One region of the Sphingomonas sp. CFBP9019 genome, then DNA from elsewhere that is predicted to be linked to it. Evidence: predicted binding sites of a transcription regulator. Region 1 holds the regulator's gene; the other holds the start of a gene.
The links. Region 1 encodes LexA, which represses DNA repair genes until DNA is damaged. Its sites were predicted from a motif close to GTTCCNCNCTTGTTCT; they were not measured.
Positions count from the first base shown of each region.

Region 2: the regulator LexA is predicted to act here: its motif matches at 1,370-1,385, upstream of SOM18_RS15585 (ribonucleoside-diphosphate reductase subunit alpha).

Region 1 is NZ_JAXCWK010000002.1:625,541-629,136, reverse strand. It holds cobalamin riboswitch at 182-394, opposite strand; gene glp (gephyrin-like molybdotransferase Glp) at 632-1,816, shown strand; gene lexA (transcriptional repressor LexA) at 1,885-2,610, shown strand; gene SOM18_RS06930 (ComEC/Rec2 family competence protein) at 2,773-3,596, opposite strand, start outside.
Region 2 is NZ_JAXCWK010000005.1:106,572-110,167, forward strand. It holds gene SOM18_RS15580 (EAL domain-containing protein) at 1-1,074, shown strand, start outside; gene SOM18_RS15585 (ribonucleoside-diphosphate reductase subunit alpha) at 1,482-3,368, shown strand; gene SOM18_RS15590 (hypothetical protein) at 3,552-3,596, shown strand, end outside.

The sequences.
Region 1 (3,596 bases):
ATGATCTTGGTCATTGGCACATCCCCGGCGTCCGACGAGGACGGGGGCCTGCCGCGAACGACCGGGACGCGCGCCGACCGGACGCCCTGAGCGGCCGGCATGCGTCGCCGATGCGGCCCCCGCCGCATTGTCGTCGCTCAGACGGCGTTCACCGTGCCTCGGCCACCCCCTGGACCGGGACAAGAGCGACCAGACGCCGGCAGGTCTCCTGGCTCGCGGGTCAAGGCTCGACGCACACCTTCCCAGGCCATCGGCCCAGTGGCTGCCCCCGTCGCAGGGGGCGGGTGCGTGTCGCTCGCCGCTTACAGTTGCAGGGACAGCTGCGGTCTTGGGGCGAACCCCGCACCGCATTCCCATTCAAGCCCCGAGGGGCACCGACGCGATCTGTGCGGATCCGGCTTGCGTCGGACCTGCGCCACAGGGCTAGCGCGTTTTGCCTGCGCTGACGACAGGATTTGCGCGCGACGCAACGCAGGGCATGTCGTCCCATCTCACCGCAACGTCTGCCTTACCTCGTACGTTGATCGCATAACCGACCGGTGTCCTGCCGGTCGCGGCGTTGCCCGCTTTCCGCCCCGCGGCAATCGTGCGAGCAGCGCAGACCTTCATCGCCCCGCTGAACGGAGCCCGCATGCGCCCTCTCGTCCCCGTCGCCGACGCCCAGTCCCGCCTCTTCGCCATGGCCGCGCGCGTCCCCGCCGAAACCGTGCCGCTGCGCTCGGCGATGGGCCGCTGGGCCGCGGAGGACATTCTCGCCCGCCGCACCCAGCCAGCGACCGACCTCTCGGCGATGGACGGCTATGCGATCCGCTACGCAGATCTGCCCGGGCCGTGGACGGTCATCGGCGAAAGTGCGGCGGGGCGCCCCTTCACCGGTTCGGTCGGCGCGGGACAGGCGACGCGGATCTTCACCGGCGCGGCGATGCCGGCGGGCGCCGACACGGTGCTCGTCCAGGAGGAAGCCGCGCGCGACGGCGACCGGCTGATGCTCGACGGCGAAGGCCCCGCCTTCGAAGGGCGCAACACGCGCCGCAAGGGGCTCGACTTCGCGACCGGCACGCGGCTGATCGCGGCCGGCGACCGGCTGACGCCCGCGCGCATCGCGGTCGCGGCGACCGGCGGGCACGGCGCCTTATCGGTCGGCCGCCGCCTGCGCGTCGCGGTCGCCGCGACGGGCGACGAGCTCGTTCCACCCGGCTCGACCAGCGACCCCGTCCCGCTACCGGAATCAAACGGCATCATGCTCGCCGCGATGCTCGCCGACCTGCCCGTCGACATTATCGATCTCGGAATCCTCCCCGATCGGCTCGACACGCTGCGTGACGCCTTTGCCGGGGTCGATGCCGATCTGCTCGTGACCACGGGGGGCGCGTCGGTCGGCGATCACGATCTCGTCCGCCCCGCAATCGAGGCGGCGGGCGGCAGCATCGACTTTTGGCGGATCGCGCTGCGCCCGGGCAAGCCGATGATGGCGGGCGCGCTTGGCCGGACGATGCTGCTCGGCCTACCTGGCAACCCGGTCTCCGCCTTCGTCACCGCCATCCTCTTCGTCCGCCCCGTGGTCGCGCACATGCTCGGCGCGCGCGATCCCCTGCCGCAGACGACGCACGCGCTGCTCGGCGAGGATCTTCCGCCCAACCAGTCGCGGACCGACTATATGCGCGCCGAACTGCGCAAGGGTCGCGCCTATGCCTCGACCATCCAGGACAGCTCGATGCTGCTGACGCTCGCCCGTTCGTCCTGCCTGATCATCCGCGACGGCGACGCGCCGGCGGCAAGGGCGGGCGACTCGGCGGAAATCCTCGTCATCGCGTGACGTCACCGCTTGACGAAGCTGCAAGTGTTCCATAGAAGTTCCTCGTCTGTTCCGGACGGAGAACTGTTATGCTCACGCGCAAGCAGCACGAGCTTGTCTGCTTCATCAATGACCGCCTCGCCGAGACGGGCGTGTCGCCCTCGTTCGAGGAGATGAAGGACGCGCTCGACCTGAAATCGAAATCGGGCGTGCACCGTCTGATCAGCGCGCTTGAGGAGCGCAACTTCATCCGACGCCTGCCCAACCGGGCGCGCGCGCTCGAAGTGCTGAGGATGCCCGAGCGTCCCGAGGCTGCAACAGGGCAGACGGCGGCGAAGTCGGGGCCGAAGGTGGCGGCATCGGCCGACACCGTATCTGCGCCGAACACGGCCAGCGCCACGCCCGCGTCGCCCGCCCGCATCGCGGCGAACGACGTCGTCGAGATCCCGCTGCACGGCCGGATCGCCGCCGGCGTCCCGATCGAAGCCTTCGAGGGCAGCTCGATGCTTGCCGTCCCGGCCGCGTTGCTCGGCACTGGCGAGCATTATGCGCTGGAGGTTTCGGGGGACTCGATGGTCGAAGCCGGCATCCTCGACGGCGATTACGCGCTGATCCGCCGTACCGAGATCGCCCGCGACGGCGAGATCGTCGTCGCGCTGATCGAGGACAGCGAAGCGACGTTGAAATATTTCCGCCGCGAGGGCGCGATGGTCCGGCTCGACCCGGCCAACCGCGCCTATGACCCCCAGCGTTATGCGCCCGCACAGGTCCGGGTTCAGGGCAAGCTGTCGGGTATCCTGCGCCGCTACGACTGACGAATGCCGGGTGGCGCTGGCGGTCATCACCGCCAGCGCCACCCGGCAGTGGCGTTCGTGACCAACGGCCCCAGGCACCATCGTCCGCGTTTCGGAATTGCGGCCCTCCCAATCGGAGGCCCCACCTTCGCAGGATCATGACCCGACATACCCAGTCGCGACCTATCGCTCTGACCACCCCCGAGCCGGCACCCGAAACCGGACCGACGCCGCCCCCCCGGCCAGCCCATGCTGATCGCCCGCCGCCCCGAACCGTCGCATTGGCCGCGCCAGCGTCGGTGGATCGCGCCACGGGTGCCGGTCCCCCGGATTGAGCACCGTCACCATCCGCCCCGCGGTCAACGTCAACGCGATCCCCCCGGTCCGCGCGAGCACCGATCGATCGAGCTTCAGCCATCGCGGCGTACAACCACGCGGCAGCCCGCGCTCGCTGATGACGATGTCCGCGCGCCGGCAGGCGGCAAGCATCTCGGCGATCGGCACCCGGTAAACGCTGCGCGTTGCCAGCACACGCCACGCCCGCCCCCGCGCGACGACATCCGTCAAGCACAGCTCGCGGCTGCACCGCGCGTCGGGCTGATCCGCCAGCAGCAGCGGTTCTCCGTCGACCCCGCCATTCTCCGCCAGCGTATCGCGGACATAGTCCCCCGCCCGATCGCGAAGAAGTGCAAGCCCTGCGGCGGTCCGGACCGCGACGTGGCGGCCATCGCCCGTCACAAGGATATCGGGTGACGGCGTCGTCAGCGCCCAGATCGCGCCGACCGCCAAGGGCAGGATTCCGATCCGTCGCCACCGCGTCCGCCACAGCGCGATCCACACCCCGCCGACGACCATCAGCGCAAACGCCCCGTCGGGAACCGCCGGCAGCGCGCGGACCGCGCCCGGTGCATGCGCCACGCCGCGCGCGAGCCACAGCAGCGCGTCAAGCGCATGCTGCACCAGCCACCAGGCCGGCGCGCCGAGCCCGATCGTGTCGAGCAGCAGCG
Region 2 (3,596 bases), on a different contig from region 1:
CAGCTCGAGGACGATCTGCGCATCGCGGTCACCGAGGGCGCGTTCCACCTCTGCTACCAGCCCGTCGTCAGCACGAAATCGACGCGGATCGTCGGCTATGAGGCGCTGATCCGCTGGAACCACCCGACGCGCGGCCCCGTGTCGCCCGCCGACTTCATCCCGATCGCCGAGGAATGCGGGCTGATCGAGGCGATCGGCACCTGGGTCCTGCGCACCGCGTGCAACGCCGCCGCGCGCTGGCCCGCCGATGTCCGCGTTGCGGTCAACGTCTCGCCGATCCAGTTCGCCAACCCCGCGCTCCCCGCCCTCGTCACCAGCGCGCTCGCCCAGTCCGGGCTGCCCGCCAACCGGCTCGAGCTCGAGATCACCGAGGGCGTCTTCCTCGACGAGAGCGCATCGTCCGACCAGATGTTCAAGGCGCTGAAAGGAATCGGCGTCCGGCTTGCGCTCGACGATTTCGGCACCGGCTATTCGTCGCTCGGCTATCTACGCACCGCGCCGTTCGACAAGATCAAGATCGACCAGTCGTTCGTGAAGGGCGCGGCCGAGCCCGGCAACCGCAATGCCGCGATCATCAAGGCGATCGTCATGCTCGCCGACACGCTCGGCATGGAGACGACCGCGGAAGGCGTCGAGCTGCAGGACGAGATCGCGCTGGTCCGCGATCTCGGCTGCAGCCATATCCAGGGCTATGTCTATGGCCGCCCGGTCCTCAACGAGGTGGTGATGGAACAGCTTTCCACCGCCGCGGGGGTGGCGACCGCCGCCGGGTTCAAGACCAGCCGTGCGCCGCGCGTGCGGATGCTGCGCTCGGCGCGGCTGCTGGTCGAGGATACGCTCGTCGATGTCCGCGTCCGCGACATCTCGACCAGCGGCGCGATGGTCGAGGGGCTGATGGTCCGCGGCGATCCGACCGGCGCCGGGGTCTCGATCGAGCTCGTCGACGGCCAGATGATCGGCGCGCAGATTCGCTGGCTGCGCGACGGCCGCGCCGGGCTCGCCTTCGACCATCCGGTCGATATCGAACGGCTCGGCCCCCCGCCGCTGGTCCGCGGGATGCGCCGCGCGGGCTGACCGCGGGCGCGCGCGGCTCGCTCGAAAATATTTCGAAAGGCGCGAAATCCGCTTGCGTATCGCGAACCCGGCGCAGATCCACGCGTCGCGCCGCCGCCGCCGCCTCGCGATACCCCCATCGACCCCGGGCAGGGCCGCAACGGGCCAACTAGCGGCTTGCACCCGCTGCGGGATTGGCACAGTATCTGGGGGCTACTTACAGCGGCAGGCCCTATCTCTGGTAGAACATGGTGCGCCCCTCGGGCTGCCACCCTGATTGTCGACAGGCGTGACCACGCGCTGCCGATCAGTTTTTGTTCTGCTTTTGATCTGCCCGATGATAGCATGGGATATGCTCCCGATTCGAACGATTACAGAATTTTAGGAGCGGTCTTTTGGATTTCAGAGACAGCAGCCGGGATAGCGACATGACGACCGACACCATCGAACAGACCCTCGACACGCCCGCAGCAGAGGCCCCCAAGGCACCGCGCCAGGCGCAGGACAGCCATTCCGTGCGCGCGCAGATCTACCCGGTCGAGGTCGATCACAGCCGCGACGCGCTGCTGACCGAATTCGGCAAGGAGACGCTCAAGGACCGCTATCTGCTCCCGGGCGAGAGCTATCAGGACCTGTTCGTCCGCGTCGCGTCTGCGTACGCCGATGACGCCGGCCATGCGCAGCGTCTCTACGACGCGATCTCGAAGCTCTGGTTCATGCCCGCCACCCCCGTTCTCTCGAACGGCGGCACCGGCCGCGGCCTGCCGATCTCCTGCTATCTCAACTCGGTCCCCGACAGCCTCGGCGGCATCGTCGACACCTGGAACGAGAATGTCTGGCTCGCCTCGCGCGGCGGCGGCATCGGCACCTATTGGGGCAATGTCCGCGGCATCGGCGAGCCGGTCGGCCTCAACGGCAAGACCAGCGGCATCATCCCGTTCGTCCGCGTCATGGATTCGCTCACCCTCGCCATCTCGCAGGGCTCGCTGCGCCGCGGCTCGGCGGCCGTGTACCTCGACGTCTCGCATCCCGAGATCGAGGAATTCCTCGAGATCCGCAAACCCTCGGGCGACTTCAACCGCAAGGCGCTGAACCTCCACCACGGCGTGCTGATCACCGACGCCTTCATGGAGGCGGTGCGCAACGGCGAGGAATGGCATCTGCGCAGCCCGAAGGACCAGGCGATCCGCGCCACCGTCGACGCGCGCTCGCTGTTCCAGAAGCTTGTCGAGACGCGTCTCCAGACCGGCGAGCCCTACATCGTCTTTGCCGATCACGTGAACAAGGCGATGCCGAAGCATCACCGCGAACTGGGCCTCAAGGTTTCGACCTCGAACCTGTGCTCGGAAATCACGCTGCCGACCGGCAAGGATCACCTCGGCAACGAGCGGACCGCGGTCTGCTGCCTGTCGTCGCTGAACCTCGAAACCTGGGATCAGTGGAAGGACGAGAAGGGCCTGATCGAGGACGTGATGCGCTTCCTCGACAACGTGCTGCAGGACTATATCGACCGCCACGAGCCCGGCATGGAACGCGCCGCCTATTCGGCGGGCCGCGAGCGTTCGGTCGGCCTCGGCGTCATGGGCTTCCACAGCTTCCTCCAGGCGCGCGGCATCCCGTTCGAGGGCGCGATGGCCAAGTCGTGGAACCTGCGGATGTTCAAGCACATCAACGCGCAGGCCAACGAAGCCTCGATGCAGCTCGCGATCGAGCGCGGGCCCTGCCCCGACGCCGCCGATGTCGGCGCGATGGAGCGGTTCAGCTGCAAGATGGCAATCGCGCCGACCGCGTCGATCAGCATCATCTGCGGCGGCACCAGCGCGTGCATCGAGCCGATCCCGGCGAACATCTACACGCACAAGACGCTCTCGGGCAGCTTCTCGATCAAGAACCCGTATCTCGAGAAGATGCTCGCCGAGAAGTCGAAGAACTCGGACGCGGTTTGGAACTCGATCCTCGAACAGGGCGGTTCGGTCCAGCATCTCGACTTCCTCTCGACCGAGGAAAAGGACTGCTACAAGACCAGCTTCGAGATCGACCAGCGCTGGCTGCTCGAACTCGCCGCGGACCGCACGCCGTACATCGACCAGGCGCAGTCGCTGAACCTGTTCATCCCCGCCGACGTGGAAAAGTGGGACCTGCTGATGCTCCACTTCCGCGCCTGGGAGCTCGGCATCAAGTCGCTCTACTATCTCCGCTCGAAGTCGGTGCAGCGCGCCGGCTTTGCGGGCGGGGTCGAGGCGGACAACACCATCGACCTGCGTCAGATCGACGTGGAATCGAAGGATTATGACGAGTGCCTCGCCTGCCAGTAAGCCCCCGACCCATCACCGTGGCGAGCCCGCCCGCCGCCTGATCGAACAGCCTGTCGCGCTCCCCGCGCGACAGGCTTTTTCGTGGGTACGTCCGCCTAGGTCCAAAGCGGGCCGGTCTGCGGCTTGTCGCCCCCGTGCGCGCGGCCTAGCCCGGTCGCCGGGACAGCGCGCTGGGGGGCGTCGATGGGGACAAGGCTCGCGACGCGTCTGGCGATCATGCTGCTGGCC